DNA from 2 places in the Azospirillum sp. A23 genome. Region 2 is predicted to be linked to the other one. Evidence: riboswitches for the same ligand, from Rfam matches in the RefSeq annotation. Region 2 holds a riboswitch; the other holds the start of a gene.
The links. A riboswitch is a leader RNA that binds a small molecule or an ion and turns the genes downstream of it on or off. The one in region 2 is predicted to bind cobalamin.
Positions count from the first base shown of each region.

Region 1: it holds a riboswitch for cobalamin, as region 2 does, so the genes downstream of both, ABNQ40_RS12690 (ABC transporter ATP-binding protein) here and ABNQ40_RS07940 (CbtB domain-containing protein) in region 2, are expected to answer to the same signal.

Region 1 covers NZ_CP170666.1:830,857-846,201, reverse strand. Annotated here, with positions in the region: gene ABNQ40_RS12710 (TonB-dependent siderophore receptor) at 1-1,723, opposite strand, end outside; gene ABNQ40_RS12705 (ferredoxin) at 1,869-2,687, opposite strand; gene ABNQ40_RS12700 (FecCD family ABC transporter permease) at 2,684-3,712, opposite strand; gene ABNQ40_RS12695 (ABC transporter substrate-binding protein) at 3,709-4,695, opposite strand; gene ABNQ40_RS12690 (ABC transporter ATP-binding protein) at 4,692-5,516, opposite strand; cobalamin riboswitch at 5,639-5,873, opposite strand; gene ABNQ40_RS12685 (hypothetical protein) at 6,135-6,413, shown strand; gene ABNQ40_RS12680 (hypothetical protein) at 6,413-6,589, shown strand; gene ABNQ40_RS12675 (TonB-dependent receptor plug domain-containing protein) at 6,728-7,654, shown strand; gene ABNQ40_RS12670 (TonB-dependent receptor domain-containing protein) at 7,651-8,928, shown strand; gene ABNQ40_RS12665 (energy transducer TonB) at 8,977-9,960, shown strand; partial or broken gene ABNQ40_RS12660 (acyl-CoA dehydrogenase family protein) at 9,972-11,176, opposite strand; gene ABNQ40_RS12655 (ABC transporter substrate-binding protein) at 11,207-12,223, opposite strand; gene ABNQ40_RS12650 (class II aldolase/adducin family protein) at 12,262-13,047, opposite strand; gene ABNQ40_RS12645 (D-isomer specific 2-hydroxyacid dehydrogenase family protein) at 13,074-14,033, opposite strand; gene ABNQ40_RS12640 (LLM class flavin-dependent oxidoreductase) at 14,041-15,189, opposite strand; gene ABNQ40_RS12635 (ABC transporter substrate-binding protein) at 15,254-15,345, opposite strand, start outside.
Region 2 covers NZ_CP170664.1:548,044-563,388, forward strand. Annotated here, with positions in the region: gene ABNQ40_RS07915 (branched-chain amino acid ABC transporter permease) at 1-181, opposite strand, end outside; gene ABNQ40_RS07920 (branched-chain amino acid ABC transporter permease) at 185-1,072, opposite strand; gene ABNQ40_RS07925 (ABC transporter substrate-binding protein) at 1,219-2,427, opposite strand; gene ABNQ40_RS07930 (ABC transporter ATP-binding protein) at 2,580-3,302, opposite strand; gene ABNQ40_RS07935 (ABC transporter ATP-binding protein) at 3,295-4,071, opposite strand; cobalamin riboswitch at 4,403-4,634, shown strand; gene ABNQ40_RS07940 (CbtB domain-containing protein) at 4,679-4,867, shown strand; gene ABNQ40_RS07945 (CbtA family protein) at 4,878-5,657, shown strand; gene cobW (cobalamin biosynthesis protein CobW) at 5,672-6,733, shown strand; gene cobN (cobaltochelatase subunit CobN) at 6,833-10,237, shown strand; gene cobG (precorrin-3B synthase) at 10,234-11,574, shown strand; gene ABNQ40_RS07965 (precorrin-8X methylmutase) at 11,567-12,205, shown strand; gene ABNQ40_RS07970 (precorrin-2 C(20)-methyltransferase) at 12,202-12,951, shown strand; gene cobJ (precorrin-3B C(17)-methyltransferase) at 12,948-13,721, shown strand; gene ABNQ40_RS07980 (cobalt-precorrin-6A reductase) at 13,823-14,593, opposite strand; gene cbiE (precorrin-6y C5,15-methyltransferase (decarboxylating) subunit CbiE) at 14,601-15,345, shown strand, end outside.

The DNA of each region.
Region 1 (15,345 bases), on a different replicon from region 2:
CGACCTGTACCGTCACCGCCGGCTGGTTGGGGTCGGTGGTCAGCAGCTTGTCCTTGACGATGCGGTAGGCGGCCAGCGTCCACTCGCCACGCCCTTCGAGGAAGGATTGCTTGACGCCGATCTCGATCTGCCGGCCTGTGGACAGATCGAAGTCCTTCTGCGTCGGCGACAGCGAGACCAGATTGCCGACCGGGTCGACGGCGGTGGCGTACTGGCCGTAGAGGGCCAGTCCGGGAATGACCTCGTACACCGCGCCGGTCCGCCAGCTGGTGGCCCGGAAGTCCTTGGTATAGGCGGTTCCCGCCACCAGATCCCAGCGCTCGACGGTGGGGGCGTCGTAGCGGATGCCGCCGACCAGCGACAGCTGCGGCGTCACCGCCAGCCGGTCCTCGGCGAACAGGGAATATTGGCGGGTGCGCGACCGGCTGCGCGGGGAGGTGCCGGCGCTGTTGAGGAACAGGCCGGGTGCCGGGTCGAACGGATCGACCGTGCTGAACCCGCCATAGGGCGAATTGTTGGTGTGCTTGAATTCGATCCGGTTCAGGTCGAAGCCGCCGACCATCTCGTTCTTCATGCCGAAGACGCTGTTGCGCCAGGTCGCGTCGAAGCGGTCGCCGACCTGCCGCTGGTCGTGGTAGATCTCGATGTAGCTGCTGCGCTGGATGCCCCGGGTGGCGGCATTCCAGGCGTAGCTCTCCACATCCTTCCAGTGGCGGTGGCTGGTCAGGTGGTAGGCGGTGTTGCGCAGGGTCAGCGCGTCTGACACCGCCCATTCGGTCTTCAGCTGGGTCCAGTTGTCGCGATAGCGGATGTCGCTGTCGGCCACGTTGAAGTTGCGATGCCGCAGCGCGCGGTCGAGGCTGCCCGCGATCAGCGGGGTTCCGAAATACTCCTGCGGCTGCTGGTCGCCATAATCGTTGGACAGGGTGAAGGCCAGATCCGGAGTCGCCTGTAGCTTCACCGCGCCGGACACCGCGAGATTCTTCGTGTCGCCGCGATCCACCCAGCCGTTGGAGCGGTTGCCGCTGGCGTCCAGCCGGTAGGACAGCTTTTCCCCGACCGGACCGCCGCTGCCGAAGGCGGCGCGCCGGGTGCCGTCGGTGCCGACGGCGACGGTCGCCTCGTTGCGGAAATCGGTGGTCGGGCGCTTGGGCACCACATTGACCACGCCGCCGATGGCGCCCTCGCCATAGAGGACGGAGGCCGGACCGCGCAGCACCTCGATGCGTTCGGCCGACCAGGCGTCGAACGGGAAGGTGACGGTGCCCGACCCGACATAGAGCCGCGTCCCGTAATAAAGCTGCATCACCGAGCCATGGCCGGCGAAACCGCGCGTCGCCAGCGACGATCCGCCGTTGCCGGGAGCCGCCAGCGAGGTGAAGCCGGTGGCGTTCTGGGTGACGGCCTCCGTCACGCTGGTCTGGCCGCGGTCGCGGATGGTCCGGCCGTCGATTACCTCGACGCTGGCCGGGGTTTCCAGCGGCGTCAGGCCGAGCCGGCTGCCGCCGGTGTTCGGCCGGTCGAGCGCCAGCCCGGCGGCAGCGGCGTCCGTTGCCCGGCCGGTGACGGTGACCGGGTCCAGAGTGACCGGCGGTTCGGATTCGGCCGCTCCGGCCGCCGCAGGGCCGAAGGATGCGGCGACCAGGAGCAGCGTCGCCAGCGAACCGGAGCGCCGGCGATTGTGCCGGCCGGAAACGATGCGGGCAGGATGGGCAGGAAGCATGGACAATTCCTCAGGATGAAAAAGGACGGGAGACGGCATTCCGCGAAGTCGGTGCTTCGCGGCTGACGGGTGTGCGGGGTGCTGGGTGGACGGCGCCGTTCGGTCGAGTTGAAAAGCCGGACGGCCGGAGATCAGGGAGGCCGGATCACCCCATGGGGTCGTCCTCCGCCCGCTCCGCCGGGCGATTGCGGTGGAGGATGTCGGCGGCGGGCGGGGTATCGGACAGCAGGTGGTCGGTGACGATGCGGTCGATCTTCCCGGTCGTCAGGTCGCCGTACCAGACGGCGTCGGGCTGGACGACCAGCAGCGGTCCGCGGTTGCAGGGGTAAAGGCAGCTCGTCCGCGCGCACATCGCCCGGCGCGGACCGGCGTTCAGGGCGCGGTGCCCTTTCATCGCCGCACGCAGATGCTGGTACAGCGGCTCGGCACCGCGATGCAGGCAGCGGGCGCCGACACAGACGAAGAGCTGCCGGCCATGTTCGGGGATTGCCGACCAGCCGGGCTTGCCGAGGCTGGGCTCGGTTCCGCGGACATCCTGTGCAGGGGTATCCGACGGCCCGCCGGCGATGGAGTTGAGGGCGATGCGGTCGAGGGCGGCGGGCAGGTCGAGCGCGCTTTCCACCGGCGGCGCCAGCCGGATGGCCATCGCGGTGCCGGTCGTCGTGGCCCAATGGCTGAGCGCGCCCGGCAGCCACGCCGACAGGCTGGGGTCGGACGGCACCATGGCGGGAATGACCAGGGCCTCGGTCACGCCGTCCCGCTCCAGATCCGCAAGCACGCCGGGCAATGCGGGGCCGGACAGGTCGGCGTGGGCGGTCGTGACCGTAACGGCTTCGCCGCGTGCCGCGTGCCGGGCGGCCAGAGCCGATGCGAGCGCCTTCAGGTTCTGCCCATGGTCGAAGGAGGCGCGCCCGTACAGGACGATGGCGCGCCTGGATGGCGGGTTCGCCGGGGTCTCCGTCATAGCGAGCCTCTCCGCCGCATGAGCCACAGGAAGAAGGTGCCGCCGACCAGTGCCGTGACGATGCCGACCGGAATTTCGCGCGGGGCGAACAGGGACCGGGCGACGACGTCCACCCACAGCAGGAGCAGCGCCCCGCCCAGTGCTGCCACCGGCAGCAGCGCTCGCAGATGCCCGCCGACCAGCATCCGCGCGATGTGGGGCACCACCAGCCCGACGAAGCCGATGCCGCCGCAGGCCGACACCAGCGCCCCGGTCATCAGGGCGGTGACGAGGAAAAGCTCCAGCCGCAGGCGGCCCGGATCGGTGCCGAGCGAGCGGGCCGCATCGTCGCCCAGGGCCAGCGTGTTGACGGTCTCCGCCCGCAGCCACAGCCACAGCAGCCCGCCGACGACCAGACCGGCCGGAACGGGCAGCACGCTCCAGCGTGCGGTGCCGAAGCCGCCCATCATCCAGAACAGCGCGGCGTCGTCGCCACGATCCGTCGCCATGACGATCAGGACATTGGTGACGGCGTGCAGGATGAAGGCGACGGCGACACCGGTCAGCACCAGCCTTTCGCCGGTCACCACGCCGTCGCGCCCGCGTGCCGCGGAGAAGACGGCCAGCATCGCCGCGAGCGCACCGAGGAAGGCGGCGACCGGCAAACCCAGCATTCCGGCGACCGCGCCGGCATAGAGCAGAACGGTCACCGCCCCCACCGAGGCGCCGGCCGACACGCCGAACAGATAGGGGTCGGCCAGCGGGTTGCGCGTCAGCACCTGAAGCACGGCCCCCACCGCCGCCAGTCCGGCCCCGGCGAGCGCACTCAGCAGAACGCGCGGCACCCGCAATTCCCAGACGATGTTGCGTTCGGCCCGGCTGGCCTCGGCGGGCGGGGCCAGCGCCGGCCACAGCTCGTGCATGACGACCGCCCAGACCTTCGGGATGGGGACGCGGGCGGCGCCGAAGCCGACGGCGGCCACCGCGGACAGGGCCAGCGCGGAGGTCAGCAGCAGCGACAGGCCCAGCAGGCGGGAGCGCTTCATGGTGTGAAGCGCTCCGGGTGCAGGGTCCGCGCCATCCGCTCCAGCGCCTCGACATTGCGGGTGGAGGGCGTCTGCTCGGCATAGGTCAGCACGATGAACTGCCGTTTGCGCACAGCCTCGACGTCGGCCAACTGCGGTGCCGAGGTCAGGTGTCGGATGGCGTCCTCGGCCGGGATGCGGTGGGCGCTGACGATGATCCATTGCGGATCGCGCCGCACCATCTCCTCCCAACTCACCCGGACATAGCTGTCGGGGATGTCGTCGAAGATGTTGCGCCCGCCGGCCAGCTCCATCAGCAGGCTGGTCATCCCTTCGCGCCCGACAGACAGGGGCGCCGCGTCGGTGTGGCACTGGTCGCAATACATCACGCGCGGCCGGTCGGCGGCGCCGCCGACACGCTCGGTGACGGCGGCGACCCGGCGGCGGAAATCGGCGACCATGGCCTCGGCACGCTCCGTCACGCCGAAGATGGCGCCCAGCGCCAGCAGATCGGCATAAAGCGTGTCCATGCCGATCGGCTCGCGCGGGCCGATGCGGATGCAGCTTTCCCGCAGCGTGTAGGTCGCCACGCCCATCTCCGCCAGCCGGGCGGGGGTGAGGCCGCGGGCCTCGTTGAAGCCATAGCTCCAGCCGGCGAACAGGAAGTCTGGATTGACCGACAGCACCGCCTCCAGCGTCGGCGAGCGGTCGGGCAGCCGGGGCAGCGCCGCGACCACGCCCGGCGGAGCGACCAGCCGGTGCTCCACCCCCTCGATGCCGGAAACGGCGGCCAGCCGGTCGGCGAGGCCGAGGTCCAGCATGGTCTGCGTCATGTTGGTGTCGTGGACCATCGGCCGCTTCGGGGCCGCGGCGAAGCGGGCGGTCTCGAAGCAGTTGGCGACCTCGACCGGATAGGATTGGGCGAGGGCGCCGCCGGCTTGCATGGCGAGGGCCAAGGCGAAGACCGGAGTGAAAGGCGGAACGCCGCGGAGAATGCGTCTCATCGTGGTGACTCCGTCAGGGGCGACAGGTCGATGCGCAGCCGGCCGTCCTGGGGGCGGCGGTCCACCGCCGCGGCGACGCGGTAGACGGCGGTCAGCCGGTCCGGGGTCAACGCGCCCTCCGGCGCGGCATCGGCCTGGAGCCGTCCGTCGGCCAGCAGCAGGATGCGGTCGCACCAGCGGGCTGCCAGCTCGATGTCGTGCAGCGTCGCCACCACGGTGATGCCGAGCGAGCGCACGAGGTCGAGCACGGCGAAGCGGTGGTAGATGTCCAGGTGGTTGGTCGGTTCGTCGAGCAGCAGGATGCGCGGACGCTGGGCCAGGGCGCGGGCGATCATCACCCGCTGGCGTTCGCCGCCCGACAGCTGTTCGACCGCACGCCCGGCCAGCCCGGACAGCTCCAGCCGGTCCAGGGCATCCTCGACGATGGCGCGGTCCTCCGCCCCGGCTCCGGCGAAAGGGGAGCGGCGGTGAACCAGCCGCCCCATGCCGACCACGTCGCGAACGGTGAAGCCGAGTGCGGCGGTGGAATCCTGCGCCTGGAGCGCCAGCCGGCGGGCCAGTTCGACCGGCCGCAGGGCGCGCGGATCGTCGCCGTCGATGAGGATTCGGCCGGCGGACGGGGTTTGCAGGCCGGCGAGGCAGCGCAGCAGCGTGGTCTTGCCCGAGCCGTTCGGCCCGAGAATGCCGAGGATTTCACCGCCGGAAACCGAGAAACCGATGTCCGACAGGACCATGCGGCCGGCCAGCCGGCACCTCAGCCGTTCCACCGCGATGGCGGGGAGAGGGAGCGATGCCTCTGTGGGGAAGGGCGCTGACGCCATCCGTGCTTCCTGTCTTTGCGGACGGGGAGGCATGGCGGACGTCTTGCGGATCATGCGACGCGACCGGAGCGGAGTCCGGGCACACGCATGGCAAGCGTTCCACCGGGACACCCCGCCCGAGGACGTTTCGTTGTGGTGCTGGCAGGTCTCCTGGCTTGCGGGTCGTCGCCGTTCCGTCGGGCCTTCCCAGCGCCGATGGGCGCCAGTGGCTTGAAATGACGGTACGGCTCGCCGCTCACAGTTGCGGGGGCAGCCCCGGCCTCACCGCACTTCCCTTCGCAGGGTCGGCGGCTCACCGGGTTCCCTCTTAGCTTCCGGTGGCGAACCGCCGGAAGAACCAGAACCGGGACCATTCATGAGCGACGCGGCGCCCCCGGTCAAGCTTTGCGAACGAACAAAAGCATCGGAGAGTCCATATCCAAAATGTTATGTTATAACGTTACATATCGTGCCATCGTGCGACCTGCAAGGAGAAGTTCGCCGTCGGATCCGGGCGTCGGATCTGGGGCCTGCGGGAAAATGCCGCTGATCCCGACTGCGGCACTTCGGCTAATGTGCCGCACCCAATGCGTGCGGTTGCACGTGCGATGGGCAAGATGGATCGATGCACGGATCGGCATGAGCGCGACCCAGGACAGACTGCGACCCACGCGACGGGCCGGCCTTGCGGCCGGTGCGATTGCGCTGCTGTTGCAGGTCGTCGCCTGGGCCTGGATGCCCGCCGTCATCGCATCCGCCAATGCGGCCGAGAGCAGCCGGATCGTCATCTGCACGCCGGATGGGTTCAAGACCGTGGTTATGGACGACCACGGAATGGCAGGCGATCCGGCAGGCGACGAGAGCGATTGGCGCAGAACGATTCGGGCCAAGGCGATCTGCTCCAAGGCGATCTGCTGATGTCGGGCGGTTCCTGCCCGCTCTGTCCGCTGATCGGCGGATTGGCGATGCCGCCGCCGGATTTGCCGATGACGCGCGCGTCGGTCGGGCGCCACAGCCCGGAAGTCTTGCCCGGCGACGTGATCGCCGCCGGCTGGTTCCTCTCCACCCTTCAGGCCCGCGCGCCACCGGTCTGAGGCCGGAATTGCGGGATCGCCGTGCGGGACGTCCGCGCGGCGATCCGCCCTTGCCGACCTTCCCTGTTCGCAGCCTTGCACATCCTTCGCGCCGATGGCGCGGAGCCGTGTTCGGCTGGCCTCAGATCGAGATATCTCATGATGTTGCGTTTCGCCGCGGCCGGCGCCCTGCGCGCCGCCCTGCTGTCCGGTGCTGCCCTCACCGCACTGTTCCCCGCCGCTGTGTCCGCCCAGACCATTCCGCCGTTTGGTCCGCCGCTTGCCCAATCGCTTCCGGCGATTTCCGTGATCGCAGGCCCGGACGATGCCCTGGCCGTCGGCACCGCCCTGGGCGGAGATGGGCTGGCCGCCCGCCGGCCCGCCACCGGAGACGTCGCGGCCTTGCTGCGCGGCCTGCCCGGCGTCAGCCTCTACGGCAATGGCGGCGTGTCGAGCCTGCCGGCGCTGAACGGGCTGGGCGCCGACCGCGTCAATGTGCTGGTCGACGGCGCGCCCGTCGCGCCCGCCTGCCCCAACCAGATGAACCCGGCGCTGTCCACCATCACGCCGACGCGCCTGTCCAAGATCGAGGTGCTGGCCGGCATCACGCCGGTCAGCGCCGGTGGCGACAGCATCGCCGGCACCATCGCCGCCGAAAGCGCGCCTCCGGTCTTCGCTCCGGCGGGCGAGGCGGTGCATACCGAGGGCAAACTGTCGGCCTCCTACCGGTCCAACGGCCGCGGCGTGACGGGGGCCGCCGAGGCGTCCGTCGCCACCGACAGCCTCAGCCTGGGCTACAGCGGATCCTGGAGCCGGGCCGGGAACTACAAGGCCGGCGACGGTCAGACCGTCCGCTCGACCCTCTACAACGTGCAGGACAATGCGGTGACGTTCGGGGCGCGCCGCGACGGGCATCAGGTCACGTTGCAGGGCGGTATCCAGACCATGCCCTACCAGGGCTTTCCCACCCAGCGCATGGATTTGACCGACAACCGCACCGCCTTCCTCAACGGCCGGTACGAAGGGGCCTTTGACTGGGAAATCTCGACGCCCGCGCCAACTGGCGGCGGACGCGGCACACCATGAATTTCCTGGAGGACAAGGGTGGCAGCGCCGGCGGCGGCATGCCGATGGACACGCTGACCACCGACGCCGGCTATTCGGTCAAGGCGACGCTGCCGCTGTCGGCACGCGACACCCTGCGCGTCGGCAGCGAGTTCCGCCACACCCATCTCGACGATTGGTGGGACCCGGTGGCCGGCAGCAGCATGATGAGTCCGCTGACCTACTGGAACGTCAAGGACGGCACCCGCAACCGCCTCGGTACCTTCGCCGAGTGGGAGGCCGCCTGGTCGCCGGCCTGGACGACGCTGCTCGGCGTGCGCAACGACGTGGTGTGGATGGACACCGGCGCGGTGCAGCCCTATTCCTGGCAGAACAGCCTGGGCATGGGCATGATGCGGATGGCCAACCCGGATGCGGCCGACGCACGCGCCTTCAACGCCCGCGGCCGTGGCCGCACCGACGTCAATTTCGATGCGACGGCCCTGGTCCGCTACACCCCCTCCGACACCAGCGCGATCGAAGCCGGCTACGCCCGCAAGACCCGCTCGCCGAACCTCTACGAGCGCTACGCCTGGGGCACCGGCGGGATGTCGAGCAGCATGAACGGCTGGTTCGGCGACGCCAACGGCTATGTCGGCAACCCCGACCTCAAGCCGGAGATCGCCAACACCGTCAGCACCACCCTCTCGCTGCACAATGCCGCCCGCAAATCCTGGGAAGTCAAGCTGATCCCCTATTACACCTATGTGCAGGATTTCATCGACGTCGAGCGGATCGGCACGCTGAGCAACGGCTTCGTCAAGCTGCGCTTCGCCAACCATGACGCCATCCTGGTCGGCGCCAACCTGTCGGCGGCGGCCGGGCTCTACGAGGATGACAGGATCGGCTCCTTCCGCCTGTCCGGCGTGGTCGGCTGGGTGCATGGCCGCAACCTCGACACCGGCGACGCGCTCTATCACATCATGCCGCTGAACGCCTTGCTGACGATGGAGCACCGGCTGGGCGGATGGAACAGCGCCGTCGAGTTGCAGGCGACCGCCCGCAAGGACCGGGTGGAAGCGGCGCGCAACGAGCCGAAGACGCCCAGCTACGCGCTGGTCAATCTGCGGACGGGATACGAGTGGGGGAATGTCCGGGTCGATGCCGGTGTCGAGAACCTGTTCGACCGGCAGTATTACCTGCCGTTGGGCGGTGTCGACTATGCCGATTTCCGGGCGGGGGGAAGCCGGGGCACGGTCGGCGCGCTGCCGGGGGCGGGGCGGTCCTTCATCGCCGGCATGACGGTGAAGTTCTAAGGCGGACCGTCCGTCGCACCGCGCCTCACCCTGCCGAAGGTCCGCTCCATGCCCGAGCACCGGACGATTGCCGCCTCGCCCCGTCTTGCCGCGGAAACGGCACCTGTTCCATCGGCCGCCCGGACCGGGGCGGCGCGGTGGAGCCTGCCGTTGTCGCTCGCCTTGCACGTGGAGGTGATCGCCCTTGCGGTCGGTCTGCATGCACCGCCGGCTCCCCCGCCGGCGGTGCATGCGGTGGAGCTTTCCTTCGTCGCGGCTGCGGCGGAACCGCCGTCGCCATCGCCATCGGGGCCGGTTGCGGAAAGTGTCATGGACTCGGAGGAGGGCGCCCGGCCGGAGGCGGTTCCGGACCCTGCGTCCGAGCCGCTGCGGCAGCCGGACCCGGTGCCGCCGCCACCACCCGACACCGGCGACGTTGCTGCGGAATCGCCTTCCGATGCCCCGATGCCGCCGGTCGCCGACACACCGGTCGCGGAGCCGTCCGCGCCGGTTCCGGCGGAGCCGCTCAAGGAGGAAACGCCGCCGCCCGTCCGGCCGCCCATTCCGGCACGCCGGCCATCTCCCGGCCCCCCGCAGCGTACCCCGTCTCCCACCAGGGCCCTGCCGGCCGCAATCCCCCTGACGGACAGGTCCGGGCGCGCCGAGGAGCCGGCTGTGCAGGCGTCATTCGCACCGGCGACCCAGCCAGCCGCTCCGGCGGCGGTTTCGTCGCCACCCTCGGACCCGTCGGCCAACTCCGACAGGCAGGCGACCGATTACTTCGGCACGATCCAGGCAAGGCTGGCCCGTCACAAGATTTATCCGCAGGCCGCGCGCCTGATGCGGGAGGAAGGCACCGTGCTGGTCCGCTTCACCATCGTCGCCGACGGCACCATCACGGGTTGGACGATTGTCCAGGGATCGGGGCACGGCAGCCTCGATCGGGCCGCGGAGGAGATGATCCAGCGTGCGTCGCCGCTTCCCGCCATCCCTGCCGGATTGGGCCGCTCCCAGATCGACATCACGCTTCCCGTTCGCTACGCCTTGCAATGACGGCCTGCCGATCACCGTGACAGAGCGGCGCGCCCGGCGCCGGTCGGGATCATGTCGTTCTGCGGGGCATGGACGCGGGCGCACAGGACATCGCGGTGATGGCGCTCCAGCGGGTTGTCGCGCGACAGGCCGGGATTGCCGGTGACCTCCAGTGCCCGCGCCACCGCGTCGATGGCGTTGTCGGTCACCGTGTATTTCACCAGCAGGGCGTCGCTCTGCGAAGGCGACGTGCCGCCGTCCATCGCCGCCGACAGGGACCGCAGGAGGATGCGGTTGGTCAGCAGAAGCGCCTCGATCCCGCCCAGAGCCTCTTGCAGGCGGGGGACGGTGGCGAGCGACGCACCGTTCAGCCCCGTCGGCTTGCGGGCGTGCAGGAAGCCGACCAGCCAGTCGCGGGCGGAGCGGGCAATGCCGTCATAGACGCCGCTGAACAGGGTGGCCATCCAGGCGGTGGCGACCGCGTCGGGGGCGGCCCAGCCGGCGGGCGGGCGCAATTCGCCGGCATGGTCGTCGGGGACGAACACGTCTCGGAACACCACCTCGTGGCTGCCGCTGGCCCGCATGCCGATGTGGTTCCAGCTTTCCCGCACCTCGATCCCCTGTTCGGCGAGGCCGGTGCCGCGCGGGACCACCCAGGTGCCGACCAGCGGTTCAGCATCGTCGGTGCGGGCCCAGACACCGAGCCAGGACAGCGCCGGAATGCCGGTGGAGTAGATTTGGCGCCCGAAATGCGCCAGCCGCCCGGCACCTTGCGCGCCACCGTCGCCGGCAGCCCGCCGCGGTGCGGCGTGCCCAGTTCCGGCTCCACCCGCAGGATGTTGATCAGCGCGCCATCGGTCGCGGCGGAGCGGGCGATGCGCTCGCGCAGTGCCTCCGGCCAGGCGGACCCGCGCCAGAGCTGGTTGTGGATGACATATTGCAGCACCAGGACCAGCGCGGTGGATGGTTCGCCGGCGGCGATCCCGTTCACCACCGCCAGCGCATCGCGCAGCCCGCCGCCCTTGCCGCCCGCCGCTTCCGGGGTGACCAGCGCCGGAAGCCCGAATGTTGCCAGCCGCTCGAAATTCTCGAAGGGGAAGCTGGCCGCGCCGTCATGCTCCGCGGCGCGCGTCGCGAACTCCGCCGACAGGGTGGCGATCAGCGAAGGGTCGACCGCCAAGGCTGGAGCGGTCCCGGCGAACGGAGAGGCCGGAAAGGGCAGGTCGTCAAAGGGCATGGCAGGCAATCCCGCTACAATGGAACCGGTTCAGGCGAGGTCGACCGTGATGCGCCCGGCGAAGCGCTGGCTGTCGGTCGAGCGCTTGATGACCGACACGCTCTTCAGCTCGTCGGTGTAGAGCGCCAGCTGCTGGCGCAGTTCGTCGCCGATGGGGGTGACGTTGTGGGCGTGGCTGCGCAGCATCGCCTCCAGCTCCTCCACCGGGAATTTCGGGGCGAAGGGGGCATAGGCCGCGGCGGCGGCGCGCAGGTCGGCGTAGGCCGCGTGCTGCGCCTCGATCAGGGCGGCGGTCAGTGCCTTGGCCGCCGGGCGGTTGTCGCGCAGCAGGCTGCCGCGCACGCCGACGAGGCAGCAGGTGCGGGTGGCGAACTCGCCGCAGACGTTGTTGGTGATCTCCACCATCTGCGGGTTCTTGGTCTGGCTCCACACCAGCGGGTCGCCGTCGGCGATGGCGTGGACTTCCCCCTTCTCCACCGCCAGACCCAGCAGGTCGGCCGGGAACTGGCGCCATTCGACGTCCTTGTTGGGGTCGAGGCCGAACTTGGTCAGCACGACCGAGAAGAAGTTCTTCGACGGGCTGGCCATGTCGCTGACGCCGATCACCTTGCCCGGCAGGTCGAGCACCGTCTTCACCCCGGCCGCCTTGGCCCCGAACAGCCGCATGCAGCCGCCATGCAGGCCGGCGGAGATCTTCACGTCGAAGCCCTGCTCCAGCGGCTTCAGCCAGCGCAGCGCCATGCCGACGCCGGCATCGGCCTTGCCGGTGGCGATGGCCTCCAGCAGCTGGTCGGTGGAGCCGGTGAAGTTGACCAGCTCGACCTCCAGCCCGTGCTTCTTGAACAGGTCGAGCTGGAAGGCCAGCGGCACGGCGGAGAAGCAGACGGCCCCCGCGTTCCACGACAGGCGGAGCGGTTCCGCCGCCACCGCCCGGCGGCGCAGAACGAAGGGGGCGGCGAGGGTGACGGCGCCGGCGGCGATCAGGCCGCGGCGGGACAGGGGGCGGGCCAATGGGCGGGAAAGGGGAGAAGCCGGATTCGCGGTCATCGTTCTTGTGCTTTCGCGAAAGGTGGGACGGGACAGGGTCAGTCGAGCAGGTCGGGTTCGGCCGCCACGATCCATTCCCACAGCGGGTGGAAGTTGTAGGCGCCGCCCTGATGGGTCCCGACCTGGGAGCGGGTCAGCAGGGCCGTTTCATGGTCGATGGGCTGGGGCCGGCCGGCGGCCTCGGCCAGCAGCTGGGTGTGGGCGGCGTTGTCGGCGCTGATGAACCACCAGGCGGCGGCCTCCACACTCGGGCCGACGGTCAGCAGGCCGTGGTTCTTCAGGATCGCCAGCTTCCGGTCGCCCAGCGCCTCCACCAGCCGCTGGCCTTCGCCTTCGGTCAGGACGACGCCGGAATAGGGATCGAAAATGACCTGATCCTCGTAGAAGGCCGCGGCATCCTGGCTCAGCGGCGCGAGCGGTTGGCCGAGCGCCGACCATGCCTTGCCGTAGGTCGAATGGGTGTGGGCGGCGGCCACCACGTCGGGACGCGCCCGGTGGATGGCGGAATGGATGGTGAAGCCGGCCTGATTGATGGCGCAGTCGCCCTGCAGGATGGTGCCGTCGCCGTCGACCAGATGCAGGTCCGACACCCGGATGGTGCGGAAATGCTGGCCCAGCGGGTTGATCCAGAAGCGGTCGGGATGCTCCGGATCGCGGGCGGTGACATGGCCGGCCAGCCCCTGGTCGAAGCCGTAGCGGCCGAACAGGCGGAAGGTGGCGGCAAGCCGCTGCTTGCGGTGCTGCCGCTCCTCCTCGACGCTGGTGTAACTGACCGGATCGACCGGCGGCCAGAACTTGCGCGGCCTGGGCTGGATGTGGGTCATCGGGCGGGGGCTCCGTCGGGAAAGGGTCAGTAGCCGGTGGCGGCGTTCACCACGTCGCGCAGCGGTTCGCCGCGCGCGTAGGCGTCGAGGTTGGCGAGGATGCGGTCGGCCAGCCGCCGGTCGAAGTCCGGGGCGGACCACGAGACATGCGGCGTCAGCCGGATCGCGGGATGGCTGTAGAAGGGGTGGCCGGCGGGCAGCGGTTCGGGGTCGGTCACGTCCAGCGTGGCGTTGGCGAGCCGGCCGCTGTCGATGGCGGCGAGCAGGGCGTCCTGATCGACCAGCGCGCCGCGGGCGACGTTGACCAGATGCAGCCCCGGCTTGGCCTGCGCCAGCAGGTCGGCGCTCACCAGCCCGCGGGTGGCGGCGGTCAGCGGCAGGGCGAGCACCAGATGGTCGCTGACCGCCGCCAAATCCTCCAGCCGGCCGAACGGTTCGACGCCCGGTTCCGGTTCGGCCCAGCCCGAGCGGCGCACCGCCCCGACGGTCATCCCGAAAGCGAGCGCTCGCTCGGTCACCGCCCGGCCGATGGCGCCGAAGCCGGCAAGTCCCAGCCGTTTGCCGGACAGGCTGCCCAGCGTCTCGCGCCGCCAGTCCTCCGGTCCGGTGAGGCGGATGGCGTCCCACCGCTTCTCGACGCTCAGGATTGCCGTCATCACGTAGTCGGCGATGGCGACCGCCGACACGCCGCGGGCGCAGGTGACGACCGGGGCGCCGTCGAGCAGCCAGGGCGGGTAGAAGTCCATGCCCGTAGAGGCCGACTCGATCCAGCGCAAGCCGTTACCCCAGCCGGGAGGAGGGGCGGCGGGGGCCGCCTCCCAGCCGATCAGCGGACGGGTCAGCAGGACCTCGACGCCGGCCGGCAAATCCCAGGGGGCGTGGCCGGCCCGATGGTCCAGCACCGTGGGGCGCGAGGGGTGGGCGGCGATCCGCTCCCCCACCGCGGTGCCCAGCTGGTTGAGGATGACCGGGGAGCGGACCGCCACCTTGCGCTTACTCCGCCGCGACCGCCGCCGCGACCGCCGCCGCGGCCGCCTGAGCGCGCTGGCGCTCGGCGACCAGCTGGCGGACGCGCGGCAGCAGGTCGCGGCCATAGGCGATGGCATCGGGCAGCGGGTCGAAGCCGCGGATCAGGAAGGTGGTGACGCCGATGTCGTAATAGTCGAGCAGGGCGTCGGCGACCTGATCCGGCGTGCCGACCAGCGAGGTGGAGTTGCCCTTCGCCCCGGTCAGGGCGGCGATGGCGGTCCACAGGCGCTTGTCGTGGCGGTGGCCCTTGTCCGCGATGGCGAGCAGGCGGCGGGCGCCCTCGTTGTTCGGCAGGTCGCCGCGGGTGAATCCGGTCTTCTCCAGCAGCGCCTTGGCCTTCTCATAGATGGCGTCGGCCTTGGCCCAGGCGGCGTCCTCGGTCTCGGCCAGGATCGGGCGCAGCGACAGGCTGAAGGCCGGCTGCGGACGACCCGCCTTGGCGACGGCGGCGCGCACGCGGGCCAGCAGCTCGCGCACCTGATCGTGGGTCTCCCCCCACACCGCATAGGTGTCGGCGTGGCGTCCCGCCACCTCCACGGCCGCGGCGGAGGCGCCGGCGATCCACACCGGGATGCCCGACGCGTTGTAGGGCTTCGCCTGGGAGAAGGCTTTCTCGACCTGATAGAAGCGGCCCTGATAGTCGAAGGGCTTGTCGCTGGTCCATTCGGCGCGGACGATGTCGAGGAATTCCGACGTGCGGGCATAGCGGTCGTCCTTGTCGTCCACAATGTTTCCATCGCGGGCAAGCTCGCTTCGCTCGGCACCGGTGATGACGTTGATGGCGACACGGCCGCGGCTCAACTGGTCGAGCGTGGCGAGCTGGCGGGCGAGGATGGTCGGCGCCTGGAAGCCGGGGCGGTGGGCGATCAGCACGCCCAGCCGGTCGGTGACGCTGGTGATGTGCTGGCTGACCTGAAGGCTGTCCGGCGCATCGGCATGGAAGGCCTGGAGCACCGAATCGAAGCCGCCGAGCTCATGGGCCTTGGCGACCGTCTCGATGTAGTCGCGGTCCACCACCGGACCCTGGCGCGGGATGATCTCCGACGCATTGTGGTTGCCGACGAAGCCGACGAAGCGGAGCGGATGGGCGGAGGCGCTGTGGGAGGCGGTCATGGCGATGGTCCCTTCTTGTGCGTGGCGGGATTCGGGAAAGGGCTTTTTTGCAAAGCCGTGCCGGTCAGCTGAGCGGACGCGACAGGATGTCGGTGAAGCGGCGGTCGAAGGCCGGGGCGATGTCGATGCGCTTCGGCAGGACGCCCAACTGGTGGA
Region 2 (15,345 bases):
AGCCGATCAGCAGGTTGAAGGCGCAGGCGAACAGCGCGAAGCACAGCACCTTCATCAGGAAGACGGGGTAGAGCACGAAGGGTGCGGCGACCGCGGCCAGCAGCAGGGCGGCGGCGATCAGGGCCGTGCCGGTGGCCGGTCCGCGCAAGGCAACGGGGGTGGAATTGCTGGCGACGCTCATGGATCAGCGCTCCCGTCCGAAGAGGCCCGCGGGCTTGATGAGAAGAACGATCGCCATCACGACGAACACGACGATGTTGGAGGCCTCCGGGTAGAAGACCTTGGTCAGCCCCTCCAGCAGCCCCAGCCCCAGCCCGGTGACGATGGCGCCCAGGATCGAGCCCATGCCGCCGATCACCACCACCGCGAAGACGATGATGATCAGGTTGGTGCCCATCAGCGGCGACACCTGATAGATCGGGGCCGCCAGCACGCCGGCCAGCCCGGCCAGCGCCACACCGAAGCCGTAGGTCAGCGACACCATCACCGGCACGTTGATGCCGAAGGCCTGCACCAGCGTCGGGTTCTCCGTCGCCGCCCGCAGATAGGCGCCAAGCTTCGTCCGCTCAATGGCGAACCAGGTGCCGAAACAGACGGTGAGGGAGGCGACGACGACCCAGGCGCGGTAGTTGGGCAGGAACATGAAGCCCAGATTCTGCCCGCCCTTCAGCGCGTCCGGGATCGGATAGGGCTGGCCCGACACACCGTACTGGTGGCGGAACGCCCCCTCCAGGATCAGCGCCAGACCGAAGGTCAGCAGCAGGCCATAGAGGTGGTCGAGCTTGTAGAGCCGCGACAGCATCGACTTTTCCAGCGCGATGCCGAGCAGCCCGACCACCAGCGGCGCCACGATAAGCGCCCCCCAGTATCCGATCCCGGCATAGGTCAGCAGCAGCCACGCCACGAAGGCCCCGACCATGTAGAGCGCGCCATGGGCGAAGTTGATGACGTTCAACATGCCGAAGATCACCGCCAGCCCGAGGCTGAGCAGCGCATAGAAGGAACCATTGATCAGTCCGAGCAGAAGCTGCCCGAACAACACTTGGGGCGGAACACCCAGCAGGCTGAACATCTCCGCGTCTCTCCCGGTTCGTGGTTGTTGTTTTTTGGGTTGTTGTTTTTTGTTTTGGATTGGGTGGCCGTCGATTGCCATCCTCCGGCCCCACCCCATGGGCGGGCGGGACCGGACGACCGCTTAACGCCCTACTTCACCGCCCCTCACTTCACCAGCGGGCAGCCGCTCTGCTTGGGATCCATGAAGGCGGTGTCGGCTGGGATGGTCTTGACGATCTTGTAATAGTCCCAGGCCCCCTTCGATTCGGCCGGGGTCTTCACCTGGGCCAGATACATGTCGTGGAACATGCGGCCGTTGGCGGCGATCCTGCCTTTCTTGGCGAACATGTCCTCGACCGGCAGCTCGCGCATCTTGGCGGATACCTTGTCGGCGTCGTCGGTCTTCGCCGCTTCGACCGCCTTCAGGTAGTGCTTGACCGCCGAATAGACGCCGGCCTGCACCATGGTCGGCTTCTTGCCGGCCTTGGCCTCGAACCTCGATGACCACTCGCGGGTCTGGTCGTCCAGATCCCAATAGAAGCCTTCGGTGAACATCAGCCCCTGCGCCGATTGCAGGCCCAGCGCATGCACGTCGGAGATGAACATCAGCAGGCCGGCCAGGCTCTGGCCCGACTGGGTGATGCCGAACTCCGCGGCCTGCTTGACCGCGTTGACGGTGTCGCCGCCGGCATTCGCCAGACCGATGACGTCGGCGCCCGAGCCTTGCGCCTGCAACAGGAAGGACGAGAAGTCCGACGTGCCGAGCGGATGGCGCACCGAGCCGGAGATGGTGCCGCCGAGCGACTTCACCATCTTGGTGGTCTCCTCCTCCAGCGACTGGCCGAAAGCATAGTCGGCGGTCACGAAGAACCACTTCTTCTTGCCCTGCTCATAGAGCGCGCGGCCGGTGCCGGCGGCCATGGCGTAGTTGTCGTAGGTCCACTGGAAGCCGTAGGGACTGCACTGCGCACCGCTCAGCGCGGTGGCGCCCGGACCGGACATCAGGAAGATGCGCTTCTTGTCCTTGGTGATGCCCTGCACCGCCAGGGCGGCGGCGGAGTTCGGCACGTCGGCGATGACGTCGACGCCGCCGGTGTCGACCCACTCGCGCGCCTTCGAGGCGGCGATGTCGGCCTTGTTCTGGTGGTCGGCGACAATGATCTCGACGGGCGCGCCGGCGACCTTGTTGCCGAACTCCTCCGCCGCCATCCGCGCGGCGATGGCGGAGCCTTCGCCGGCCAGATCGGCGTAGATGCCGGAACGGTCGTTCAGCACGCCGATGCGGATGACGTTGTCCGACACCTGGGCGGAAGCCGGAACGACAGTCCCGGCGAGCGTCAGCAGGGCGGTGCCGGCGAGAAGAAGCGTGCGCATCGGAAGGTCTCTCCCTCTTGGTTTTTGTTGTCGGCCGGGTCCCGTCGTGGGTCCCTCTGCCGTGATCGGGCACGGATCCGGCGCTTCGCCGCCCCGGCCCTGGAAGAGGGGTGGAGCGGCGTCGGTGCCGGCGATGTCGGGGGCTGGAGCGCCTACACGCCGAGATAGGTGTGCAGCTTGTCCATGTTGGCGTGGAGCTGGTCGTTGGGGATCATGTCCACCACATGGCCTTCCTCCATCACGTAATGGCGGTCGGCGATGGTGGCGGCGAAGCGGAAATTCTGCTCCACCAGCACGATGGTGAAGCCGCGTGCCTTGAGCGCTCGCACCGCCACGCCGATCTGCTCGATGATGACCGGGGCCAGCCCCTCGGTCGGCTCGTCCAGCAGGATCAGGGTGGCGCCGGTGCGCAGGATGCGGGCGATGGCCAGCATCTGCTGCTCGCCGCCCGACAGGCGCGTGCCCTGCGTCGAGCCGCGGCCCTTCAGGTTGGGGAACAGGTCGTGGATCTGCGGGACCGTCATCCCGCCCTCCTTGACCACCGGCGGCAGCGTCAGGTTCTCGTCCACGCTGAGCGAGGAGAAGATGCCGCGTTCCTCCGGCACATAGCCGATGCCGAGCCGCGGGATTTTGTGCTGTGCCATGCCGATCAGCTCGGTGCCCTGGAAGCGGATCGAGCCGGTGCGCTTGCCCATGATGCCCATGATGGCGCGCATGGTCGAGGTCTTGCCGGCGCCGTTGCGGCCCAGCAGCGTCACTACCTCGCCCTGCCTCACCTCCAGGCTGACGCCGTGCAGCACATGGCTCTCGCCATAGAAGCCGTGCAGGTCGGCGATCTCCAGCATCGCAGTCTTGGTCATCGCGCCGTCAGGCATGTCCGGTCCCCCCCGTGCCCATATAAGCTTCCATCACCTGCGGGTTTTTGGAGACGACCTCGTACGGCCCCTCCGCCAGGATCTCGCCGCGGCGGAGCACGGTGATGGTGTCCGACAGGTGGGCGACGACCGACAGATTGTGCTCCACCATCAGCACGGTGCGGTCGGCGGCGACGCGCTTGATCAGCGCCGCCGTGCCCTCGATGTCCTCATGGCCCATGCCGGCCAGCGGCTCGTCGAGCAGCATCACCTCCGGGTCGAGCGCCAGCGTGGTGGCGATCTCCAGCGCGCGCTTGCGGCCATAGGGCAGCTCGGCGGCGGTGTGGCCGGCCCAGGGGGTGAGGTTGACCGCCTCGATCAGCTCCAAAGCCCGGTCGTGCAGGTCGTGGAGCGACGATTCGGACTTCCAGAAATGGAAGCTGGTGCCGAGCGGCCGTTGCAGCGCGACGCGGACATTCTCCAGCACGCTCAGATGCGGGAAGACGGCCGAGATCTGGAAGGAGCGGACCAGCCCCATCAGCGCGATGTCGGCCGGCTTGGTGCGGGTGATGTCGCGGCCCTTGTAGAGGATCTGGCCGCGGGTGGGTGTCAGGAACTTGGTCAGCAGGTTGAACACCGTGCTCTTGCCGGCGCCGTTCGGGCCGATCAGCGCGTGGATGGTGCCGCGGCGAACCTGAAGGTTCACCTCCTTCACCGCCACGAACCCCTTGAACTCCTTCGTCAGGTTGCGCGCTTCCAGAATGATGTCGTCGTTCGGTGCGGCGTTCATCGGTCGCGAATTCTCCTCCCGTTCGTCCTTATGTCCCGGGCATATGCCCGGCGGCCGCCGTGCGGCGGGACGTTTCACCGATTGTTGTACGCACGAAGCATGCCACATGCGGGTTCGCTTCGGCCGGGCCGCCGGCCCCATTGTTTCTCCGCGGGTTTCTCCCAGGCGTTCGCTGCCCCGCCCGTCCTGCCCTCCCCCTCCTTAGCGTCGGAAAGTGTCGGATCCCTGGACACTCTGTCTGCAAAACATGACAGCATCCAAAGTGTCGGCACGCAAGATCGTCCGTGTGGCAGACGCCTTATTGCGGGCTTGCCAAACGGGCGCGGCACTGCGATGGTGACCGTCCGACGGTGCCCTGCCCGTCCTGACGGGCGGCGGGGATAATAGGGAATGCGGTGCGGAGCTTTTCGGGATCCCCGGAAGCGCCAATGCCGCGGCTGCCCCCGCAACTGTAAGCGGCGAGCATCCCGTCCATCATGCCACTGGCCCTCCGCGGCCGGGAAGGCGGACGGCGATGCGACGACCCGCGAGCCAGGAAACCTGCCGGCGGACTTGACCGACCTTTTCCAACCCCGCCGGGTGTGGCGGGAGAACAAGGATGCCTTCGATGACCGCCCGCTTGATTAACACTGCCGCCGGTTCCGCGACCCGCAGCGCCGCCCAGACCGCGGTCGCCGCCTTCGCCGCGATCCTGCTGGGCAGCTTCCTGCTGTACGGCGTCGGCTTCGCCCAGCCGCAGCAGATCCACGACGCGGCGCACGACGCCCGTCACTCCTTCGCGTTCCCCTGCCACTAAGCAGCGGGTCATGGATCTGATCCGGCGGCTGTTCACAGCCGCTCTGGTCGCGGGCGTGCTCTCCGGCACGGCCGCTTCCGTCGTTCAGCAGGCGACGACCGTCCCGCTGATCCTCGAAGCCGAGAAATACGAGGTGGTGACTCCGCCTCCCGCAACCGCCGCGCCTACGACTACCGCTCCGGCCGCCAGCCACGCGGAAGGCCACCAGCATGGCCCCGTGCGCGAGGTCGGCGAAGGCGTGCCGGTCACGCTGGACGAGGCGATGCAGCGCATCGGCCTGACCATCGCCGCCAACCTGATCGCCGGCGTCGCCTATGCCTTGCTGCTGGCGGCCGCGATCCTGCTGGCCGGCCGGCCGGTCGATGCCCGCCGTGGGCTGGTCTGGGGCATGGGCGGCTTCGTCGCCGTCTCGCTGGCCCCGTCCTTCGGCTTGGCGCCGGAACTGCCGGGCATGGCCGGGGCGGAGCTGGAGCTGCGTCAGCTCTGGTGGCTGTCCGCCGCGGCCGGTGCCGGCGTCGGCATCGCCGCCCTCGCCTTCGCCCGCAACCGTCTGGTCATCGCCGTCGCCATTCTGGCTGCAGCGCTGCCCCATCTGATCGGCGCCCCCCATCCGGAAAGCGCCGAGGGTGCCGTTCCTGCGGAACTGGCCGCCCGCTTCGTCACCGCCTCGCTCGGGTCCGCCGCCCTGTTCTGGGCGATCCTGGGCTCCGTCTGCGGCTGGCTGATGAGCGGCGTGGTCGAACCGGCCGAATCGCGTCCGGCCCTGCGGGTCCAGCCCGGCGCGCGTTAAGGAGGCTCCATCCCATGTCCGCTCTTGCAAAAACGGCCGCCGGCAAGGTTCCGGCGACCATCATCACCGGCTTCCTCGGCGCCGGCAAGACCACGCTGATCCGCGGCCTGCTTGAAAAGGCCGACGGCCGCCGGCTGGCGCTGATCATCAACGAGTTCGGCGATGTCGGCATCGACGGCGACATCCTGCGCGCCTGCGGCAGCCCGACCTGCACCGAAGACGACGTGATCGAACTGGCGAACGGCTGCCTGTGCTGCACCGTCGCCGACGACTTCGTCCCGGCCATCGAGAAGCTGCTGGCCCGCCCGGAGCCGCCCGAGCATATCGTGATCGAGACCAGTGGCCTCGCCCTGCCCAAGCCACTGGTCCAGGCTTTCAATTGGCCGGCGATCAAGACCCGGGTCACGGTCGACGGCGTCATCGCCGTGGTGGACGCCGCCGCCGCCGCGGAGGGCCGCTTCGCCCCCGATCCCGCAGCGCTGGAGGCACAGCGCGACGCCGCCGGCACCGTCGATCACGAGACACCGATCGAGGAAGTGTTCGAGGACCAGCTGCTCTGCGCCGACCTGATCGTCGTCAACAAGACCGATCTGCTGGCCGACGGCGACCTCGCCCGTGTCGAGGAACTGATCCGCGGCGCCCTCGCCCACACGGTCGGCCGCGACGCCAAGCTGGTCCGCGCCTCCCAGGGTGCGGTCGATCCGCTGGTTCTGCTCGGTGTCGGTGCGGCGGTGGAAGACGATCTCGCCAACCGTCCCAGCCACCATGACGACGAAGAGGGCCACGACCACGACGACTTCACCAGCTTCGTGGTGGAACTGCCGGCGCAGCCCGACCCGGCCGCCCTGGCGATGACGCTGGAGAAGGTCGCCGGCCTGCATGGCGTTCTGCGCCTGAAGGGCTTCATCGACGTGCCCGGCAAGCCGATGCGCCTGCTGGTCCAGGGTGTCGGCACCCGCATCCAGACCCACTATGACCGGCTGTGGAAGCCGGGCGAGGAGCGCCGCAGCCGGCTGGTGGTGATCGGCGAGACCGGGCTGGACCGCGATGCGGTGACGCGGGCGGTTGTCGGGTAAGAGTTTCGGGTAAGAGTTAGGGTATTGCGGCGTCCGCCCCCTCCTTGACCTTCACCGTTTTCGAGGGGGGAGGGGGCAAACGCCCCTGGACATCGAACCATGCACCTGCTTGCCGCCCGCCAGGACGAACTGGACGCCGGCCCCCAGGCGGAAGATCTGGGGCAGACGCCGGCCGACCTCGTCATGCTGTCCTTTTCCGACAGCGACCTGACCGCGCTCGCCGCCGCATGGCGGGCGGGCAATGGGCGTTTGCCAGGACAGCTGCCCAGCCTGCGCCTCGCCAACCTCAACCGGCTCGGCCATCCGCTGTCGGTCGATCTCTACGCCGACACCGTCGTCGCCAAGGCCAAGCTGGTCGTCCTGCGCCTGCTCGGCGGCAGCGGTTACTGGCGCTATGGACTCGACCGGCTGTCCGCCCTCTGCCGCGACCGCGGCATCCCGCTCGCCGTCCTTTCCGGAGAGGCGCAGCCCGACCCGAACCTGACCGCCTACGGCACCGTTCCGCCGGATGCCGCCGACCGGCTGTGGCGCTATTTCACCGAGGGCGGTCCGGCCAACATCGGCCATCTGCTGGCCTGCGCCGCGACGCTGGCCGGCACGCCGCTGTCCTATGAGGACCCGGCTCCCGTCCCGCGCTTCGGCGCTTACGACGGCTGGACCGGCCCCGCCGCTGCCGACTCGCCGGTCGCGGCGGTGGTGTTCTACCGCTCCCACCTGCTGGCCGGCGACCTCGCCCCGGTCCATGCCCTGTGCGACGCACTGGCCGCGCGTGGCCTCGCCCCCCGGCCGCTGTTCGTCGCCAGCCTGAAGGAGCCGGACTGCGCCGCCTGGATGCGCGCCAGCCTGATCGCGCAGAACGCCACCGTCGTCGTCAACACCACCGCCTTCTCGGCGGCGCGCGAGGACGGTTCGCCGTTGGAGGCCAATGGCAGCCCGGTTCTGCAAGCCATCCTCGCCACCACGCCGGAAGCCGGCTGGCAGGCATCCTCGCGCGGGCTGGCGCCGTCCGACCTCGCGATGAATGTCGTGCTGCCGGAGATGGACGGCCGCATCATCGCCCGCGCCATCGCCTTCAAGACGGCGGGGGAGCCCGACCCCGACCTGCAATTCTCCGCCCCGGCCCTGCGCCCGATCCCCGACCGCGTCGCCTTCACCGCCGACCTCGCGGCGAGCTGGGTCCGCCTGTCCCGCACCCCGCGGGCGGAGCGGCGGGTCGCGCTGGTGCTGTCCGACTATCCCGGCCCCGGCGGCGGCATCGGCCATGCCGTCGGACTCGACAGCCCGGCCAGCACCGTGGCGATGCTCCAGCGCCTGTCCGCCGAGGGCTACAGCCTGTCCGCCGTTCCGGACAGTGGCGCCGATCTGATGGCAGCCCTCACCGGCGCCCCCACCCCGATACTGCCGCTCGCCGACTATCTGCGCTTGGCCCCGCCGAGCTTGCGCGCCCGCATCGCCGAGACCTGGGGCGAGCCCGCTGCCGACCCGGCCTGCCGCGACGGTGCCTTCGCCTTCCGCACCCTGCCCTGCGGCAATGCCCTTGTGGCGGTGCAGCCCAGCCGCGGCCACGGGCCTCTGACCACCGCCCAGCACCATGATCCCGACACCCCGCCCAGCCACGGCTATCTTGCCTTCCACCTGTGGCTTCGCCATGCCGTCGGCATCCATGCGCTGGTGCAGATCGGCGCCCACGGCACGCTGGAATGGCTGCCCGGCAAGGCGGTCGCGTTGTCGGCGGAATGCTGGCCGGAAATCGTCGGCGGCGCCCTGCCGACTCTCTATCCCTTCATCGTCAACAACCCCGGCGAGGGGGTGCAGGCCCGCCGCCGGCTGGGGGCCGTGCTGATCGGCCATCTGACCCCGCCGCCGGTGGAGGCCGGTCTCCACGGCGATCTCGCTTCGCTGGAAACCGCCATCGACGAATATTCGCAGGCGACCGGGCTCGACCCGCGCCGGCTGGGCATGCTGCGCGAGACGATCCTCGACCTCGCCTGGAAATCCGGCGTCGCCGCCGACTGCAATTTGCGGCCCGACGACGATCCCGACGCCATCCTGTCGCGGCTGGACGCCCATCTCTGCGACATCAAGGAGATGCAGATCCGCGACGGCCTGCATGTCTTCGGCCACAGCCCGGACGGCGAGCGCCGCGACCGGCTGACCGCCGCTGTGGCCCGCTCCGCCGATCCGGCGACGGTTGCCACGGCAGTCGATGCCTGCGGCGAGGCGGAGATGCGGGCGCTGCTCGACGGGCTGGACGGCCGCTTTGTCCGCCCCGGTCCCGGCGGGTCGCCGGCGCGCGGCCGGGCCGACACGCTGCCGACCGGCCGCAACCTCTATGCGCTCGACCCGCGCGGCGTGCCGACGCCGACCGCCTGGACTCTCGGCTGGCAGGCGGCGGATGCGCTGATCACCCGCTATCTCCAAGACCATGGCGACTGGCCGCGCCGGCTGGTGGTGGACTGCTGGGGCACCCCCGCCATGCGCACCGGCGGCGACGAGCTGGCCCAGGCGCTGGCCCTGCTCGGCGTTCGCCCGATCTGGGAGAACGGCTCCGGCCGCGTCACCGGCTACGAGATCATGCCAGCCGGCGTGCTGGGCCGTCCGCGGGTGGATGTGACGCTGCGCATCTCCGGCCTGTTCCGCGACGTCTTCCCGCAGCAGATCGCCCTATTTGACCAAGCGGTGCGCGCCGTTGCCGGGCTGGACGAGCCCGACGACACCAACCCGCTGGCCGCCACCGCGCGGGCCGAGGAACAGCGCCTCGCCGCTTCGGGCACCGAGGCGGCGGACGCCCGCCGCTGGGCCACCGCCCGCATCTTCGGCGCCGCCCCCGGCATCTACGGCACGGCGCTGTCCGGCATGATCGTGCGCGGCGACTGGACCGCGCGGGCCGATTTCGGCGCCGCCTATCTGGAGGGCGGCTGCCACGCCTATGGCGCCGGGCTGGAGGGGGTTCCGCTGCCGGCCCTGTTCCGCCGCCGGGTTGGCGGTGCCGACGCCCTGGTCCACCATCAGGACCAGCGCGAACACGACGTGCTGTCCACCGACGGTTTCATGCAGTTCGAGGGCGGCTTCGCCGCGGCTGCCGCGCTGGAGGACTCCGAACCGGCGCTTTACCATCTCGACAGCGCCGATCCCGACAAGCTCGCCATCCGCACCCTGGCGGAGGAGATCGCCCGCACCCTGCGCGGCCGGGCGGCCAACCCGCGCTGGATCCAGGGCATGATGCGCCACGGCTATCGCGGGGCGGCGGAACTGGCGGCAAGCGTCGACACCCTGTTCGCCTTCGCCGCCACCACCGACGCCGTACGTCCCGCCCATTTCGACCAGCTGTTCGACGCGTACGTCGAGGATGCAGAGGTGTGGGACTTCCTGTCGCAGGACAACCCTGCCGCCGCCCGGCACATTCTGGCGCGCATGAGCGAGGCGCTCGACCGCGGCCTGTGGCATCCCCGCCGCAACTCCACCGCGGAGGATCTGCGGCGCCTGCGGGAGATCGCCGCATGACGAGCCCTGTCGCCACCCAGCCGCGGCGCCGCGGCGCCTGCCCCGGCGTGCTGGCGCCGATGCAGGTCGGCGACGGCCTCCTGCTGCGTGTCCGCGTTCCGGCCGGCGTGCTGCCTGCCGATCACGCACGCCGTATCGCGGAGCTGGGAAGTCGTTACGGCAACGGCCTGATCGACCTCAGCCAGCGCGGCAACCTGCAACTGCGCGGCATCGCTGCCGACGGGCTCGAGCCGGTGACCGAAGCTCTGCGCGGCATGGAGTACGTCTCCGTCGATGCGGCGAGCGAGGCGGTGCGCAACGTGCTGTGCTCCCCCACCGCGGGGCTGGACCGCACCGCGCCGATGGACGTACAGGGGGTGGCGCGTACGCTGGATGCGCGGCTGGCGGTGGATACGGCTCTGCATCGCCTGCCGCCAAAGTTCGGCTGGCTGGTCTGCGGCGGCGGAATCGGTCATCTGGCGGACAGCAGCACGGACGTACGCTTCGACGCGGTGGATGGCGAACGGTTCCGGGTGTCCTTGGGCGGGACGCTGGCGACGGCGGCAGCTCTGGGGCTTTGCCGGGCGGAGGACGTTGCGGATGTGGCGTCGGCGCTGGGGCGGGCCTTTTTGGAGTTGCGCACCGAGTTGCCGGAGCCGCCACGCCGCATGGCGGGGTTGGTCGCGGCGATTGAAATTGAAGAGATAGGAGCGCGCCTCTCCCGCCTGATTTCTCCTCTCCCCCCCGGGGAGAGGATCAAGGTGAGGGGGACGCACCTCATGGATGTCTTCGGCGATGCCGAACCCCCTCATCCTAACCTTCTCCCCAGGGGGGAGAAGGAATCCCGCGTTGGGGAGGCGCCATCCTTCCTCACCACCGCCTTCCCCTTCGGCCGCCTCACCACGGCCACCCTCGCCGCCCTCGCCTCCGCCTGCGCCGAGATCCGCATCACCCCTTGGCGCGCCCTCATCCTCGTCGCTCCCTCCAAGGACGCCGAGGCCGTCGCCCACACCCACGGCGCCATCCTGTCCCACAGCGACCGTCGGCTGAAGCTGACCGCCTGCAGCGGCGCCGGCGGCTGCGATGTCGGCACCACCGACACCCATGCGACGGCGCTCGCCATCGCCGAGCGCGCAGGCCCCTTGCTGGACCCGGTGCGAATGGTGCATGTGTCGGGCTGCGCCAAGGGCTGCGCCCATCCCGCCATCGCCGATGTCACCCTGACCGCCCGCGACGGGGTGTATGACGTCGCCCTGAACGCAAAACCCGGTGACGCTTCCCCGTACACCGGCCTGTCCCCCGCCGACGCCGTGGCCCGCGTCGCGGATCTGTTGACCGAGGAGTCCACCGGTGCCTGAGCCGCTCTACGACTATATCCGCGACGGAGCGGCCATCTACCGCCAGTCCTTCGCCACCATCCGGGCGGAGGCCGACCTGACCGCCATTCCCGACGAGCTGAAGCCGGTGGCGGTGCGCGTCATCCACGCCTGCGGCATGGTCGATGCCGCCCAGGATCTGCTGTTCTCCTCAGATGTCGGCAGCGCCGCCCGCACGGCCCTGCGCGCCGGCGCGCCCATCCTTTGCGACAGCGAAATGGTCGCCCATGGCGTGACCCGCGCCCGCCTGCCGGCCGGCAACGCCGTGGTCTGCACGCTCCGCGACGCCGCCGTGCCCGATCTGGCCAAGTCCATCGGCAACACCCGCTCAGCAGCGGCGCTCGACCTGTGGGCCGACCGGCTCGGCGGCTCGGTGGTCGCCATCGGCAACGCGCCGACCGCCCTGTTCTACCTGCTGGAGATGCTGGCGGCCGGCGCGCCGAAGCCGGCGGCGATCCTCGGCTTCCCCGTCGGCTTCGTCGGGGCGATGGAGAGCAAGGAGGCACTGGCGGAAAACCCCTTCGGCGTGCCTTATCTGGCGATCCGCGGCCGGCGCGGCGGCAGCGCCATGGCCGCCGCCGCCGTCAACGCGCTGGCGAGCGACGTCGAATGAGCGGCGATATTTCCAATCCTCCCAACCTGGGCACCCTGTTCGGCGTCGGCGTCGGCCCCGGCGATCCGGAGCTGATGACCTTGAAGGCGGTGCGCACCATCGGCACCTGCCCGGTCGTCGCCTATTTCTGCAAGCGCGGCACCCGTGGGCAAGCCCGCCGCATCGCCGATCAGGCGATCAGGCCCGACCAGATCGAGCTGCCGATGGTCTATCCGGTAACGGTGGAACTGCCGCCGACCCACCCGGACTATGGCCGCCAGATCGAAGCCTTCTTCGACGAGTCCGCAGACCGCATCGCGGAGCATCTCGCCGCCGGCCGTTCGGTCGCCGCCCTCAACGAGGGGGACCCCTTCTTCTACGGCTCCTTCATGCACCTGTTCCTGCGTCTGTCCAGCCGCTTCAAAGCGGAGGTCATTCCCGGCGTCACCAGCATGGTGTGCAGCGCCTCGCTGCTGCCGCGCCCGCTGATGCTGCGCGACGACGTGCTGTCGGTGATCCCCGGCACGCTGGACGAGGCGGCGCTGGTCCGCGCGTTGACCGCCGCCGATGCCTGCGTGGTGATGAAGCTGGGCCAGAACCTGCCCAAGGTCCGCCGCGCCATCGCCGCCGCCGGGCTGGCCGAACGGGCCTGGTATGTCGAGCGCGCCAGCATGGACGAGCAACGCTTCATGCCCTTCCTGGAGGCGCCGGACGTCGCCCCCTACTTCTCGCAGATCGTCATTCCGGGCGAGGGCAAGCGCGGATGAGCGGCCCCGAGAGCAATGGCTGGTTGAAAGTGGTGGGATTGGGTCCCGGCCCCGAGGACTGGCTGACGCCGGAAGCCCGGCGCGATCTGGCCGAGGCGACCGATCTCGTCGGCTATTTCCCCTATGTCGAGCGCGTGCCGCCAAGCGATCAGGTGCGCCACGCCTCCGACAACCGGGTGGAGTTGGACCGCGCACGTTTTGCCTTGGATCTGGCGGCGCAGGGCCGGCGGGTGGCGGTGGTGTCGGGCGGCGATCCCGGCATCTTCGCCATGGCCGCCGCCATCTTCGAGGCGCTGGACGATCCGGACGCGCCCGAAGCGTGGCATGCGGTGCCGCTGTCGGTCGATCCCGGCGTTTCCGCCATGCAGGCCGCCGCCGCGCGGGCCGGCGCGCCGCTCGGCCATGATTTCTGCGCCATCTCGTTGTCCGACAATCTGAAGCCGTGGGAGGTGGTGCTGCGGCGCCTGCGTCTGGCGGCGGAGGCGGATTTCGTCATCGCGCTCTACAACCCGATTTCGAAGGCCCGGCCCTGGCAGCTGGGCGCCGCCTTCGACGCCCTGCGCGACATCCGCGCGCCCGAGACGCCCATCGTGCTGGGCCGCGCCGTCGGCCGTCCCGACGAGGAACTGACGGTGACGACGCTGGGCGAGGTGCGGGCAGAGCAGGCCGACATGCGCACACTGGTCATCATCGGCGGCTCGCACACGCGGTTCGTGGCGCGGCCGGACGGTGGGCGCTGGGTCTACACCCCCCGGCATTACCGGGGGTGAGGATGGGTGTGACGACCAACCCGCAACGAGTAACCCTCTTCCCCCCGGGGAGAGGGCTGGGTGAGGGGGATGCGCGGCGAGGATCCTCGGAAAGTCACGCCTTACATGCCTTCCAGCCACCCCACCGCGTCCTCCACGTCGTGCAGTTCCGCCACGCCGTTGCCGGTCGGCCGTTCCACCATCACCACCGGCAGGCCGAGCCGGCGTGCAGCCTCCAGCTTCGCGTCGGTGGCGCGTCCGCCGCTGTTCTTGCTGACGACCACCTCCACCCCCTGCCCGCGCATCAGCGCCAGTTCGCCCTCGACGGTGAACGGCCCGCGGTCGAGGATCAGGCTCATACGCGGCAGGGTCGGCATCGGCTCCGGCGGATCGACGGCACGGATCAGGTAGCGCTTGTCCGGCATCGCCTCGAAGGCCGCGACCTCCTGCCGGCCGATGGTCAGGAACACGGTGTCGCCCAGGCCGCGCAAGGCCAGCGCCGCAGCCGCCATGTCCGGCACGCCGATCCAGCGGTCGCCCGCCCCCGCCGCCCAGGCCGGCCGGGTCAGGAGACGCAGCGGCACGCCGACCCGCGCACAGGCCGCGGCGGCATTGGCGGAGATCTGGTCCGCGAAGGGATGGGTCGCATCGATCACCGCCCCGATGCCCTCGGCGCGCAGGTATTCGGCCAGCCCCTCCACCCCGCCGAAGCCGCCGATGCGAGTCGGCAGCGGCGGCAGCACCGGGTTTTTCGTGCGGCCGGCCAGCGACACACGGGCGTCGATGCGCGAATGGCCGGCGAGCCGCTTGGCCAGCGCCGTCGCCTCCGTCGTGCCGCCCAAAATCAGCGCCTTGACCAACTCCCCCTCCCCACCCGTCAGGATCGGTGCCATGGATAGCATGGGAACGGCCCGCTGGCTCAGCATCGTCGGCATCGGCGAGGATGGCTGGGACGGTTTGTCGCCTGCTGCCCGTGCGGCGGTGGAAAGCGCGGCCATCCTCCATGGCGGCAGCCGCCATCTCGATCTCGTGCCGGTCGTTGCGGGGCAGGAACGGCTGCCCTGGCCGTCGCCGATGACCGATGCCTTCCCCGGCCTGCTCGCCCGCCGCGGCCAGCGGGTCTGCGTGCTGGCGAGCGGCGATCCGTCCTGGTACGGGGTGGGCGCCACCCTGTCGCGACTCGTTCCGGCTACGGAAATAACGGTGATCCCGGCGGCTTCCGCCTTCAGCCTCGCCGCATCCCGGTTGGGCTGGCCGTTGCAGGACTGCAGCTGCCTGACCGTTCACGGCCGCCCTCTGGAGCAGGTCGTTCCGCATCTGCAACCGAATGCCAAGCTTCTGCTTCTTTCCTGGGACGGAACGACCCCGGCCAGGCTAGCCGCCCTGCTGCACGCCCGCGGCTTCGGCGCCTCGCGCCTGACGGTGCTGGAGGCGATGGGCGGCCCGCGCGAGGCCCGGCTGGAGGCCACCGCCGATGGCTGGACGACCGAGCGCACCGCCGACCTCAACACCATCGCGCTGGAGTGCGTCGCCGCCCCCGGCGCCCGCATCCTGCCGCTGGCGCCCGGCCTGCCCGACGACTGGTTCGAGCATGACGGCCAGATCACCAAGCGCGAGGTGCGCGCCGTCACCCTGTCCTTCCTGG